2 regions of the Hydrogenispora ethanolica genome follow, and region 2 is predicted to be linked to the other one. Evidence: riboswitches for the same ligand, from Rfam matches in the RefSeq annotation. Region 2 holds a riboswitch; the other holds the start of a gene.
The links. Region 2 has a riboswitch for thiamine pyrophosphate ahead of thiD (bifunctional hydroxymethylpyrimidine kinase/phosphomethylpyrimidine kinase). Riboswitches for the same ligand answer to the same signal wherever they lie in the genome.
Positions count from the first base shown of each region.

Region 1 (7,221 bases), on a different contig from region 2:
GCTTGGAATGCACGGTCTACATGGTGAAAGTGAGTTACGAACAGAAGCCCTACCGTAAGCTGTTGATGGAGACTTACGGCGCTGAGGTGATTCCCAGCCCCAGCCGGTTGACTGCGGCGGGCCGGCGGATCCTGGCCGAGCATCCCGACTCCCTGGGGAGTCTGGGGATCGCCATCAGCGAGGCGGTGGAGGACGCCGCCAGCCACGATGACACCAATTATGCCCTGGGCAGCGTCTTGAACCATGTCATCCTGCACCAGACGATCATCGGTTTGGAGGCCAAGCGCCAGCTGGAGAAGGTGGATGAGTACCCCGACATCGTCATTGGCTGTTGCGGCGGGGGCAGCAACTTCTCCGGGATCAGTTTCCCGTTCCTCCATGACAAGATGAGGGACGGCAGGAAGCTCCGGGCCATCGCGGTGGAGCCGAAAGCCTGCCCGACCCTGACCAAGGGCAAGTTCGCCTATGATTACGGCGATACCGCCCAGCTGACGCCGATCACCAAGATGTATACCCTGGGCCACGGCTTCGTGCCGCCCGGGATTCATGCCGGAGGCTTGCGCTACCACGGCGATTCGGCTCTGGTGAGCCAGCTCTATCACGATGGCCTGATCGAGGCGCAGGCCGTCTTCCAGAAGGATGTCTTCCGGAACGCCGTCTTTTTTGCCCAGACCGAGGGAATTCTGCCGGCGCCCGAGTCGGCCCACGCCATCAGCGCGGTCGTCGAGGAGGCGCTGCGCTGCAAGGAGCGGGGCGAGGAGCAAGTGATCCTGTTCTGCCTCAGCGGGCACGGACATTTCGATCTGGCGGCCTATGAGGGGTATCTCCGCGATCATCTGGAGGATGTCGATTACTCGGAGGCGATGGTGGAGGAGGGAATGGCCTGTCTGCCCCAGGTGCAAGTGGGCTGAGAGTCACGGACCAAGCCGTCGCTGGCGCGACGGCTTTTATCATTCTGCCGGGAGTGCCGGCCCGGACGGAATCTGCCGCAGGACCCGGGCGACGACATCCGCCGCGGGCAGGCTGGAAGTGTCGATTTTGGCGGTGTTTAAGGAATGGTAGAGTTTCAACCTTTCCAGGCTTAGCGTGATCTGCTCCTCAGTCCGGCCGTCCCGCGCCATCCGTTCCCGCAACGCTTCGGGGGAGCAGACCAGCGAGATTTTGACCAGCTCGATGGGAATATCCCGGAGCGGGGCCAGGATCAGATCGAAGATGAATTCGTAATGCATCACCCAGTTGAAGAGGACGTATTCGAAGGAGGAATTGGACAGGAAGTTCCGCAGCAGGTGGGTGATGTTGTCCTCGACCATCCGGCAGTTCTCCTCGGTCACGACGAAGGGGTTCATCATCCAGCACCAGTCGCCGTCGAGCCAGACCGAGGGCGCGAGCCGGCGGTGGAGTTCCCGGCAGACGGTGGTCTTGCCGACGCCGGGCGGTCCGTTGATAATGATCAGTTTTTTGGTCATGGGTATTCTCCTGCAATGGACATGAATTGGAAGCGCCTGATTTGCGAGAAACGATTCATTAATTTCCGCAAAAGAATTCAGATTGCATATTGGTTCAACACGGATGGCGGGATTTTCCTGCCGAAGATCGTAACTTGATTAAAAATTTCAGATGGAGTGATTAGAATGTCCGAATTGTTTCCCGCGCCCGTTCTGGCCTTGCCGGAGGCGGACATCCCCTTGCCGGGGATCAAGGCCTATCTTTCGCAGGCCGAAAACCACCAGATCATCTTCATGGAATTCAGCCAAGACGTGGATCTGGCCGAACATGCCCACGCCGCGCAATGGGGCATCGTCCTGGAAGGCCGGATCGACTTGTGCATCGACGGCGTTCCCCATAGCTTCACCAAGGGAGACCGCTATTTTCTCCCCGCCGGAGTCAAGCATTCCGGAAAAATCTACGCCGGGTACGCGGATATGACGTATTTCGATCAAAAAGACCGCTATCAGGCCAAAAAATAGGATGGAGAGGGGGAGGACCCGGTGTTAATCGGCGAGCAGGTTACGATCCGGCCGTTGCAAAAGGATGACCTGGAGCTGCTCTATCAATGGCGGAGCGATCAAGAGAGCATGGGTGGGTTCATGGATACGATATTGGTAAATGAAGAGAAATTTTTGGAGGGAATGGAAGCCGTGCTCGGGGATAAGGGCCGGCTGGATGCGCTGATCGAGGACCTGGAGGGCAACCCCATCGGCATCCTTAGCTACCATGAAGTCGCCGGGAGCAATGTGGCGCTGGAGATCGGCATCCTGATCGCCGAACCTTCGGCCCGGGGCAAGGGGATCGGTCGGGAATGCCTGGAGCTTTTCGTGGACCACTTGTTTGGGACCAAGCCGCTGATGCGGGTCCAGTTCCTGACCCGCGTCGACAATCACGGAATGCGCCGCAGCGGCGAGAAGGCCGGTTTCAGCCTTGAGGGAGTGTTGCGGAAATTCGCCTTGGTTCAGGGGGAGTACCGGGATTTCTGTATGATGGCCATCACCCGGGACGATTGGAAGGCAATGCGTAGTCCGGAGAAAAGCCGATAAAGGACCGTCGCTGGCGATTTTGGCCGAATCCATTGACATCCGCCGCCGGAAAGACTAAACTGAATGTAGGTTTCAAAACAATTGCATAGCCAAGTTGACGGGGAGCTGGATGAATCCGGCTGAGAGGGAACTGCTTTTCTGTTCCGACCCATAGAACCTGATCTGGATAATGCCGGCGAAGGGAAAAAAGGTGATCAAAGCTATACGCCTCCGTTGGCGCGTATAGCTTTTTTATTTTGGTTTGCGGGATCATCAGGCCGGCTCCATGGAAGGTTAAGCTTGCACAACTGCGATTTCAAACGGATTCCAAAATCAAACTATTATTTAAGGAGGAACCAACCCATGATCGGCAAAGTCAATGATGATTTTTTTCAGCGCAACATTATCGCGAGCGTCGGCCATGAGAACTCGCGGGTGGTGATCGGACCCGCCATGGGGGTGGACGCGGCGATCCTGCGGGTGGGCGACGGCTATATGGCCATTGCCGAGGATCCGATCTTCCCGAGCCTGAATATGTCCCCGGAGGATTTCGCTTTTCTCACGGTCCATATTGGCGCCAGCGACGTGGCGGTGATGGGGATCCGGCCCCGGTACATGACCTATTCGCTGTTGCTGCCGCCGGGCACGGCCGAAGCATACGTCGGCTCGCTCATCGCCAACATCAGCCGGTATGCGGCGGAACTGGGGATCGCCATTGTGGGCGGCCACACCGGTTTCTACGGGGCGGTGACCGTTCCGACCATCGGCGGGATCACGGTCTGGGGCCATGGCGACGCCTATGTTTCCCCCAAAGGGGCGCGGGAAGGCGATGACATCGTCATGACCAAGGGGGCCGGCGTGGAAGCGGCGGCGCTATTGGCCTACGAACTAAAAGATCAGCTGCTGCGAAGCCTGCCGGCGGAGATCGTCAAACGGGCGGCGGCGCGCCTGCGGGAGGTGTCGGTGGTCCGGGACGCCGCCATCGCGGCCCGCAACCCCGGCGTCCACGCCATGCATGACGCCACCGAGGGCGGACTGAAGCGGGGCCTCTGGGAGATCGCCCAGGCCGCGAAGCAGGGGATCGCGGTCCGCAGGGACGATATCTTGATTCCCGAGGATATCCGGGCGGTTTGCGGTTATTTCGGACTGGACCCCTGGGAAGTCATCAGCGAGGGCACTCTGGTCCTGACCTGCGCGCCGGAGTATACGCCGGAATTGTTGGCCGCCTACGGCGAGGCCGGAATTCCGGCCCGGATCATCGGCAAGGTGACCGGTCCGGAGAAAGGCTGCGTCTACGCAGCGGGAGGCCAAAGTTTCCCGCTGGTTCCCCCGGCCATCGATCAATTCTGGGATGTCTTCTTCAACGCCGCCGCCGTCATTCAGGAACGGTCGCAGCGCCCCGAACAGCAAAGAGCTCAAAAGCTCTGCCGGGAGCTTCAGGAAACCGTGAACCGCTTGTGCCAGCGGGAGCTGGCTCCGCTGCTGCCGGAGATCGGCGCCAACATCGCTTATGCCGCCGCGGACAGCGAGACCCTCGACCAAGTGGCCGGCATCCCGGGCCGGATCATCCGGGTCAAGGGGAAAGCGGTGGCCAGCACCGCGCCGGAGATGGGAGCCAGCACGTATATGGGAAATACGCTATTGATCGTGAGAAAATATTTCCCGGAGGCGCGTTGCGTCATCAACCTGCGGAATAACGAGGCGATCCGCCGGGCCTGCCGCAAAGGGGATTACCGGATTGCCGAGATGCCGGTCCCCGAGGGCTACCGGCAGTCGGACGAGGATTTTGCGCGCGACCTTGAGGCGGTGCTGCGGAGTTGCGGGGAGTTGCCGGATGTCATCGCGATCCCGGACCGGTTGAATCTGGAGAAGCTTATTTTGCTATTGGGAAGTACGCTGGAGGAGCTGGAAGGCAAGATAATGCGGATCACTCAAGAGTGATCCGAGAGGGGGGAGGACCCGCCACAAGATGTGTAGCGGGTCTTTTTTGCTTTTGGGAGGAGGTGACAGGGCCGCTTATTTCTATGAGATATAAAACCGCCTTCATAATCGGGAGCAAGCGGAAAGACGGATTTTTTGTTATATTGTGGTATAATTGGGATAGAAGTGACGCTGGGTTTGCTTGACTTCGGCGCAGAACTCATGAACCGGGAATATATTCATTGTGTCAATCGCCCTGAATGATAGTACTCCGCGCCTTTGCGCCTCCGCGGGAGGAGAAATAATAGGCCGGGGAAGAGTGATTCGGGGGGGGGAATTATATTATCTCCCGCAGAGGCGCGGAGGCGCAGAGAAATGACGGAAAATGAAATTGGGGCGCTCATAGTCGATACGGCAATTAGAGTGCATCGCGAACTCGGGCCCGGTCTGCTTGAATCGGTATATGCGGTAATATTGGAATACGAACTGAAGCAACGGGGTTTACAAGTTAAACGGGAGGTGCCGATTCCGATTGTATATAAAGAAATTCAATTTGATGAGAGTTTCCGGGCCGATCTGATTGTGGAAGGAAAAGTTATCGTGGAGCTAAAGTCGGTAGAACAGGTAACAGCCGCTCATAAAAAGCAGGTTCAAACATATTTGAGGCTTACTGGCTGCAAGCTTGGATACTTGCTCAACTTCGGCGAAGAACTCATGAAATCGGGAATAACCCGTTGTGTCAATCATCTTGAATCATAAAAACTCCGCGTCTTTGCGCCTCTGCGGGAGGATAAATAATAGGCCGGGATAGATTCGGAGAAATTATATTATCTCCCGCAGAGGCGCTGGGGCGCAGAAATGACGGGAAATAAAAATTGGAACGCTCATTGTGGATACAGAAATCGGTATACCTCGACAATTGACTGATGGCTGTAAGCTTGGATACTTGTTTAACTTTAGCGAAAGGATTCATAAAATTCGGAATCACCCGTTGCGTCAATCGTCTTGAAGTCATAACGCTGCGGAGAAATGATTTTGTTAATAATGAAAAAGCATTTGGGGTTCCAGCTGGCCAAATTCAGGATTAACTTTGGAGTAAATAATCTATGGATCTAAATACTCTCCTTAAGGAATTCATCACCTCCATAGACTTGGAAATCGCAACCAGAAAGCAAAAAGCAAAAATCCGTCCGCTTACAATCAAGGATGGGGAAAAGGCCTTAAGCGATTCAAACGGTAATATCTATCGATTTTTTGAGTTTTCCTACAATGTATTCCCAGATTCCCCGGCTGAAGTAACGCTTATCAACGGAAAAATGAACAAGGAGGGTCGGAAATATAACGCCACGATTATTGGGGTGGACGACGATGTTTTATCACTATATATTTCCGGAGAAGATTTACCGGATATTATAAATAAGGCGCTTCTTATTATTGATGACACCAAATTGCTTGAAGGTGTCAAAAATACCGTTTGTAAAATCAAAGATCGCGCTGAGAATCCGCCGAAAGATCTCGCCAATGCTTTGTTCGGCATTCGTCAGATTCGCACTAAGCTAAGTGACTACAATGATATTCCGCCTCAATTTAACGCCAGCCAATGTGAAACGGTAAAGAAAGCTTTGGGTTCGGATGCTACATATATCTGGGGGCCACCCGGAACCGGGAAATCAGTCACCCTCAGTTTTATTGCCGATATTTTAGTTAAAAAGGGGTCAAGCATCTTAATCGCCGCTCATACCAATGAAGCGGTGGATAACTTGATGGAGAAACTAATTGACACTTTTTCCAAGGAAGCAATCGAAGCGGGTCAAATCATCCGGTGGCGGGTAACCCGTTCCGAAAAAATCCAACCGATTACTCCCGGATATATAATGTTGGAGAAGAAATCCCAAATCAGTCGTCGGATCAATGAGCTCAGAAAGGAAAAGGACGATTTATCGACCCGGCGGCTTCAGCTCCAAAAGGAATATGAAGAAGATTATAAAAAGCTGCAAGTGTTACGTAAGAAGCATGATCAATATCAAACATGCCAACGCCAATATGATTGGGCAATAAATGAACTCAAAACGATTGAACTGGAAATCGCCAAAGTGGAAAATGAAATTAGCTCTCTTAAAAATTGGCTGATAAATTACGATAGAAGTTTCTTTGTAAACCAGTTAATTCGAAAGCACCAAAGAGAAACCTTTGAGTTAGCGCTTTCGCAAAAGTTAGAACTCACAATAAATCTCGGAATTCAAAAGGAGAAGGCCATTGCAAGATGCCGTGAAGAAAACGAGCTTTTAACCAAAGCCAAAGCGGAGTATGAGCAATACGCGGAAACGCTCAATTCGGAAGGAATAACCAAGGCTAAATTAAATGGTAACCTGGAAGCCATCGCCAAACTAAGCGATGATTTAAAGAGGACCAGTTCCGAAATTATTGATTTGGAAAGGGAATTGGAGGGTAACAAAAATTTCGAATATGAATTGCTGAAAAACGCGCGAGTTATGGGAACCACTTTAACTTCGGCTACGCTAAATACTCAATTAAGAGAAAGAACATTTGATGTTGTCATTGTGGATGAAGTAAGCATGGCCCCTTGCCCCAGCCTTTATACAACGTGCGCCCTGGCAAAAAAGAAAGCAATTTTGTGCGGAGATTTTTATCAATTATCTCCGATTGCCGAAAACAAAAATGCCGAATGGCTGAGTAAAAGTATCTTCGACAAGCTGGGAATCATCAGAAAGATCGTGAGCGGTCAAAACCTAACCGAATTAACCATATTGGATACTCAATTTCGCTG
Region 1 covers NZ_SLUN01000006.1:182,978-190,198, forward strand. The annotation lists gene EDC14_RS07515 (TrpB-like pyridoxal phosphate-dependent enzyme) at 1-911, shown strand, start outside; gene EDC14_RS07520 (AAA family ATPase) at 951-1,466, opposite strand; gene EDC14_RS07525 (cupin domain-containing protein) at 1,632-1,967, shown strand; gene EDC14_RS07530 (GNAT family N-acetyltransferase) at 1,989-2,534, shown strand; TPP riboswitch at 2,623-2,735, shown strand; gene EDC14_RS07535 (thiamine-phosphate synthase family protein) at 2,877-4,454, shown strand; gene EDC14_RS07540 (GxxExxY protein) at 4,809-5,192, shown strand; gene EDC14_RS07545 (AAA domain-containing protein) at 5,540-7,221, shown strand, end outside.
Region 1: it holds a riboswitch for thiamine pyrophosphate, as region 2 does, so the genes downstream of both, EDC14_RS07535 (thiamine-phosphate synthase family protein) here and thiD (bifunctional hydroxymethylpyrimidine kinase/phosphomethylpyrimidine kinase) in region 2, are expected to answer to the same signal.

Region 2 (7,221 bases):
CGCGCCGGCTTTGGTAATAGCGTTGAATAACGTGCTCTTGCCGACATTCGGCAATCCGACGATTCCCAGTTTCAAGGTCAAAGTCTCCTTCGGTTCGAATGAGTGTCCAACCTTATTTATTATAAAAGAATCCGGGTCATAATACAAACCAAATTATTTTGAAAAACGCCGGCGGCTCAGGCGCCGCGTCTCCTTCAGCCGCTAGACGGCAAGGTTACGCCAGCCATCCACCAAACCGCGCAGCCTCCGGGCGGCCTGCTCGATCTCCGGCTGGCAAAGGATGGCCGAGACCAGCGCCACTCCGGCTACTTCTTGTTCCAGCACCGACTGTAAATTCTGCTCCTGGATTCCGCCGATGGCCACCACGGGCAATCCCACCCGGGCGGTGACGGCCCGCAACCCCGCCAGGCCCACTTCCCGGGCGTCTTGTTTGGTGCCGGTGGGGAAGACGGCTCCAATCCCCAGATAGTCCGCACCGGCGTCCTCCGCCGCCAAGGCCTCGTCCAGCGTGCCGGCGGAGACGCCCAAGATCTTGCCGGATCCGAGCAAACGGCGGGCCAGCCCCGCCGGAAGATCCTCCTGGCCGATATGGAGCCCGGCGGCGTCGACCGCCAGCGCGATGTCCAGCCGGTCATTGATGATCAGGGGCACGCCATAATGGTCGGTGACTGCTTTCACCCGGACCGCCAATTCAAAAAAGTCCCGCGTCCCCCGGTCTTTCTCCCGCAGCTGGACCAGAGAGACGCCGCCGCGAAGCGCCGCCGCGACGCTTTGGCAAAAGTCTCTGCCCGCCAGGAGACCGCTGTCCGTCACCAAATAAAGTGAATAATCGATCGCCGCTTCACGCCTCATGATATTTTCCCCCTTGGATGAATTCTTCCGGGGTCAAGCGATCGATCTGATCCAATAACTTGACCCGGAAGCTGCCGATCCCGTCATCGGGAGCCAAAGCTGCCAAAGCTTTCTCCCCGGCCAGTCCCATGGTGATGATTCCGGCGGCGGCGGCCCGGAAATAGTCCCGGGTGACCCCGGCATAGCAGCCCACCAGCGAAGTGGCCATGCAACCGGTCCCGGTGACCCTGGCCAAGATGGGATGGCCGTTGTCGATGAGCCCAATCCGGCTGCCGTCGGCCACCACGTCCTGCGCGCCAGTGACGGCCACCACGCAACCAAGCTTTTGCGCCAGCGCGGCGGCGATCCCCGGCGCGTCGGCGCACGGACCCGCGGCATCAACCCCACGGGTCTGGGCGCTGCCTCCGGCGAGGGCCGTAATCTCCGCGATATTGCCGCGCACCACCGCCAGCTCGATCTCCTGGACCAATCTGAGCGCGGTAGCGGTCCGCAAGGTTGTGGCCCCCGCACCCACCGGATCCAACACCACCGGGATCCCGAGCCGGTTGGCCCTCTTCCCGGCCAGGAACATCGAATCGATGGTCCGTCCGTTCAAGGTGCCGATATTGAGCACCAGGGCCGAGGCGATGGCCACCATCTCCTCCACTTCGGCCGCATCGTCGGCCATTACCGGTGACCCGCCCAGGGCCAACACGATGTTGGCGCAATCGTTCACCGTCACATAGTTGGTAAGATGGTGCACTAAAGGTTTTTTCGTTTTGACCTCTGTCAGGAGGTCAGCAATAGCCTGAAGTTTCTGCATTGATCCATTCTCCTCTCAAGTCCGATACAATGTTTGAAATCCCGCAATCGTGAGTTTAGAACTGATCCAACCAGCCCGCTTTCCGATATAAGTCATAGAAATGATGAGTGGGTCCGACCCCTTTGCCGATCGCCAGGGCATGGGCGATTGCTCCGGTCAGATACTCCTTGGCCTCAGCCACTGCCGTCTTGACCTCCATCCCTTTGGCCAGGTTAGCCGCGATCGCCGCCGATAGCGTGCAACCCGTGCCATGCGTGTTTTTGGTGTCAATCCGGGCGGCACGCAACGCATGAATTTCTTTCCCGTCATACAGAATGTCCGTGGCATTATCCGGCAAGTGCCCTCCTTTCAGCAGCACGTAGGCGGGGCCTAATCCTTGGATTCTGGCCGCGGCCTCGGCCATCCCGTCCAGGTCATGGATGGGCATCCCCGCCAGGATCTCCGCTTCCGGAATGTTCGGCGTCAGAACGGTCGCTAGCGGTAAGAGTTCGCTGCGGAGCGCCGCCAACGCATCCGGCTGCAGCAGGTTCCAGCCGCTTTTGGAGACCATCACCGGATCCACGACAATATTGCGCGCCGCGTGGTGGCGCAGCCGGTCGCAGATGCGTATGATGGTCGTTTGCCGCGATACCATGCCGATCTTGACCGCATCCACCTCGATATCCTCAAAGATGGCGTCGATCTGCCGGCCGACAATCTCCACCGGGATCTCGGCCACGGCCAGAACGGCCTGGGTGTTTTGGGCCGTGATGGCCGTGATGGCGCTCATGCCGAAGACGCCATGAGCGGCAAATGTTTTTAAATCAGCCTGGATGCCCGCCCCGCCGCTTGAGTCGGAACCGGCGATGGTTAAAGCCTTCTTCATGAAATATCCCCTTTTCGTAAAATACGATGGTTCCATGCGGAAATAAAAAAGCACAAACCGGGAACGGTCTGTGCTTGAGCGACAGCTATTGCAATGGGCCTGCGCAAATCACTTCCCTTCGCTGGCATGATCCAGATCAGGTTTGAAGGGTGAAAGAATTCAACGGTTCTTAATCTCAGCCGGACCTATCCGACTCCCCTAGTGTCCAATGGATATTTAATTGCCTTTTATCATAGCATGTTTGATGCTGAAAAATCAATAGTTCGGGCCAAATTTACTCCACGCTTTTTCAATACTTTCCGAACTCACCGGCATCCGGTTTCCGGGATTTTTCACTGTTGGCCGCGGCCTGCCGGAGGCCGCCGGCAATCGTTTCCCGGGCCAATTCCGAACCCTTCTTGCTGCGCTGATCCGGCGCGGCCGAGTGCCGGTTATGCTCCGCTTCCCCACGCAGCTTGAATTTTTGGACGATCTGCCGCAGCAGATCGGCTTGGCTCGCCATCTCTTCACTGGCTGAAGCGCTCGCTTCCGCGGTAGCCGTATTGGTCTGGGTGACCCTGGCGACCTGCGAGATGCCCTGGTTGACCTGGGTGATGGCGGTCGCCTGTTCATTCGAGGATTCGGCAATCCCCCCCACGAGCGACGTGGCCTTGGTCACTCCCTCCACGATCCGGTTGAGCGCATCCGCGGTTTGGTTGGCAATCTTGGTTCCGGTCGCCACTTTCTTCATCGAGCCTTCGATCAGCGTGGTCGTCTCTTTGGCCGCGTTGGCGCTCCGGCCGGCCAGATTCCGAACCTCCTCAGCCACCACCGCGAATCCCTTCCCGTGCTGGCCGGCCCGGGCCGCCTCGACCGCGGCGTTTAGGGCCAGGATATTGGTTTGGAAAGCAATCTCATCGATTACCTTGATAATTTTGGAGATATTCCGCGACGCTTCATTGATGTCCGTCATCGCGGTGAGCATCGCCAGCATCTGCTCATCGCCTTGAATGGCTTGTTCCTTGGCGGCGAGCGCCAGCTGATTGGCTTGGCTGGCATGAGTCGCGTTCTGTCGGGTTTGGTCTGCGATCTCAGCCATCGAGGCGGTAATCTGCTGGACTGTGCTGGCCTGCTCCGTAGCGGCTTGCGACAGCACCTGGCTGGAATCGGAGACATGGCGGGCTCCGGAAGCGACTTGATCCGCAGCTTTGCCGAACTCTCCCAAAACTTCGTTCAGGGTTTTTATCGTCTGATTGAGGGCATCCGCGATCTTGCGGTGATCGCCCCGGTAGTCTCCCTGGACTTGGACCGCCAGATTTCCTTTCCCGATCTCTTCCAGAACCGAGGCCGCCTCGTTGACCGGTTGAATGACCGCATCGAGCGTTTGGTTGAACCCGGTGACAATCTGTTGATAGCCGCCGGTAAACCGGGCGGCTTCGCCCCGCACCTTCAAATCGCCATTAATCGCCGATTCGGTCAAGCGGGTCACTTCTTGGATCAGGCCGCGAATCGTTTGCATCATGGTATTGATGGCCGGCAATAACTGGTCATTCTCCGAACGCCGACTGAGCCGCTCGCCTTCCTCAAAGCGAGCGGTATCACCTTGCGAGACCGCCACCACGATCTCCTGGATTCCCAGGAAACCGGAACGGACCTCATTGATCTCTTTGGCAAACTGCCGCAGCATTCCCTGATATTTTTCGGAGTCCATCGCCAGGGTAAAATCATTCATTCCGATCTTTCGCAACACTTGATTGGCATCGTTGAGAGGCTCCACAATGGCATCAAGAGTCCGGTTGATCCCGGCGACGATCTTCCCGAAGTCTCCGCCGTGCCTTGCCGCGTCGACCCTGACTTCCAACTGGCCGGCAGTCGCCGCCTGGACGAGGATATCGGTATCGGCGATCAGTTGTTGAATCGCCGCGATGCTCTGGTGCAACGCTTGATGAATCAATACAAAATTCTGCCTGACCTCGAAAGTGTCCGCATCGCCCGGGGCCGCTTCGATGGTGAAGTCCAGGTCACCGGCTGCCAACTTGCCCAATCCCTGAACCAGCTTCGCAACTTCGTCTTTCTGGAACTGGTTTACTTTTTCGGCTATCCGCATGGCTTTGGTAATCGCAGTCTGATCGGTCATAAATTCGAAGGAACCGACGACCTCGCCCTGGTCATTCTTCAAAGGAGCCGCGGCGCAGAAAATGCTCACCTCGTGGTCGCCGATCATTGCATCATTGCTGCAAGTGTAGGTCGAGTTTTGCTCCATGGCCACCTGACATGGGCATTCCCGGGTTCCGCATTTGGTCGACTGCCAAAGATCGGCACAGTTCTTTCCGACCAACTCTTCCTTGCTCTTCCCGACGAAGTCCGCCCCGGTTTGATTGATGTATTGAATCCGCAACTGACTGTCCATGAATTGGATCGGCGCGGGAATCGCTTCGAAATTGCCGACAACCGTGTCCAGAGTCTTGTTAACGCCCTCAATAATCTTCCGGAAATCGCCGCCCAGCCCGCTACCGTCGGCCCGGGTATCCAGCCTGCCCTGCATGGCGGCGCCCGTCAAACGGGTTACTTCGTCATTCAAATTATGAAGCGATTGTACGACCTGTTTCATGCTGAGGGCCAAAATATCCTGCTCCGATTTTTGGACGACTTCCACCGTTAAATCGCCGGCGGCAACCCGCTGGGCCACACTCGCTTGTTCGCGGATATTGTCCACCATCTTGATGAACGAGCGGATCAATTGTCCGATCTCATCGGTGGAAGTCGCGACAACCTCGACTTCCGTATCCCCCAGCGCCAGTCTTTCGGCCGCTCCCGTCAAGCGTTTCACCGGGCGCCCAATCGCCATCGCGAATAAAATGCCGAGTCCGATCGCGATCAACATCCCGATGATGGCGATGATCATCATCAGATATCCGGCTTGATTGGCCGCTTTCGTATCGTTCAGCGCCGTTTGACTGGCTTGACTGACATTCATGTCATAGATGTTCTTAATAATGCTTTCGACCTGTTGCGCCTGGGATTTTAAATCGCCATTCATCAGTTCCAGCGCTTGCTTCTTTTGTTTGGCCTTAATCAGGTCAATGAAGGTCGCCTGGTATTCATCGAATTTTTTCAACGCGAAGGTAAGGCTGTCCGCTTGGATCGAAAAGCCGTCTTTTTGAAACTTGGCGACCGCGTCCTGGATAGAGCGATCTAATGCTTCAATCTCCGAAATATAAATTTCCTGGTCCGAATCGACAATTACCAAAGTCTTCATATTATTAAGGAGTTTTTCAAAATCGATCACCGCGAGGCCCATAAAATAAAGAGGGATGGTGTTTTTCTGGCACATCCGCTGTTCATTTTCGCCCATAACCCGGAGATGAATGGAGCCAATCAATCCAATAGCCCCGGCGAGTAAAGCGACGAATATGAAACCGCCCAACAACTTGACGCCGATCTTCATGTTTTGAAACCATTGGGTGAATTTCTGCAGTTTCGCGACTCCGTGAAGTATCTTTGACCAAGGAATTTTGGGAAATCGCTTGAATTTTGAGGTAGCTTGGGTCATGTTCTTTTTCAACCCATCGAATAGCTGCTTCATCGTCATCCTCCATGATCTGCTTTTGATTTGCCTGATTATCCCTTAAAGGCATCGCAATGTCCGGCCCCTTTTTTATTTTCCCGTCAAATGATTCGGCAATAGCAACCCTTCTTTCGTGAACGGTTTTCAATTGCGGTTCCTAACCATTAAAACAAAATCAACGCAGTTGCGTTGATGATGCTACGAACCCATCGCTGTTTTTAGATTTTCGGGATTCCCATTTCCCATTCACATGCTTGGAAGCATTCTAATAAATTTATCGGTCTGATCCGAGATCAGTTTACATCTTTTTTAAATTATTGAAAAACGGCGCGGCGAAGAATGAATATCCCGAAGTCCATATTCATTCATAGTTTTATATCCGATTCCGGACCGGTCTTTTCATTGCTTTTGAAAAAAATCCAGGATTGATAGGCGATAGCGGTGAAGAGGAAGCTTCCCCACCGGCATTCAGTATCAGAAGAGGGAGAAGGAATATTTGAATTTAGTTAACAATCTGTAATCGAGGCGCTTGCGGTGAGGCAAATCAAGGGTTATTGGAGAGAACCGGCGCTGCCCCCGGGGGCATGCGTTGGATCTCGGCTCCCAGCTGCCTCAGTTTTTTTTCAATGCTGACATAGCCACGGTCAATATGTTCGATCCGGAAAACCTGGGTCAATCCTTCGGCGACTAACCCGGCAATTACCAGGGCCACCCCCGCCCGGATATCGGTGGCGTCCACCGGCGCGCCGCTCAGCCGCTCGACGCCGCGGAATACCGCGGTTTCATGTTCCACTTTAATCTCAGCGCCCATTCTGCGTAACTCATCGACGTAGCGGAAGCGATTATCAAAAACATTCTCGCGGATGATGCCCGTTCCAGCCGCCTGCGCCAGCAATACTCCGAACGGAGCCTGCAGATCGGTGGCAAAACCGGGGTAAACGTCGGTATCGACATCCACGGCGCGCAATTTCCGGCGCGCCGTAATCCGCAAACCATTCTCGGTTTCGATAACGCCAGCTCCGGCCTCACGTAGTTTCGCGATGAGCATCCGGAGATGATCGGGGATCACATTGGTGACCCATACATCCCCTCCTGCCGCCGCTGCCGCGATCAGAAAAGTGCCGGCTTCGATCCGGTCCGGGATCGGCGCATGTT
Region 2 covers NZ_SLUN01000039.1:44,140-51,360, reverse strand. The annotation lists gene ychF (redox-regulated ATPase YchF) at 1-75, opposite strand, end outside; gene thiE (thiamine phosphate synthase) at 202-852, opposite strand; gene thiM (hydroxyethylthiazole kinase) at 842-1,654, opposite strand; gene thiD (bifunctional hydroxymethylpyrimidine kinase/phosphomethylpyrimidine kinase) at 1,710-2,519, opposite strand; TPP riboswitch at 2,616-2,729, opposite strand; gene EDC14_RS22435 (methyl-accepting chemotaxis protein) at 2,809-5,946, opposite strand; gene EDC14_RS26930 (hypothetical protein) at 5,840-6,214, opposite strand; gene murA (UDP-N-acetylglucosamine 1-carboxyvinyltransferase) at 6,611-7,221, opposite strand, start outside.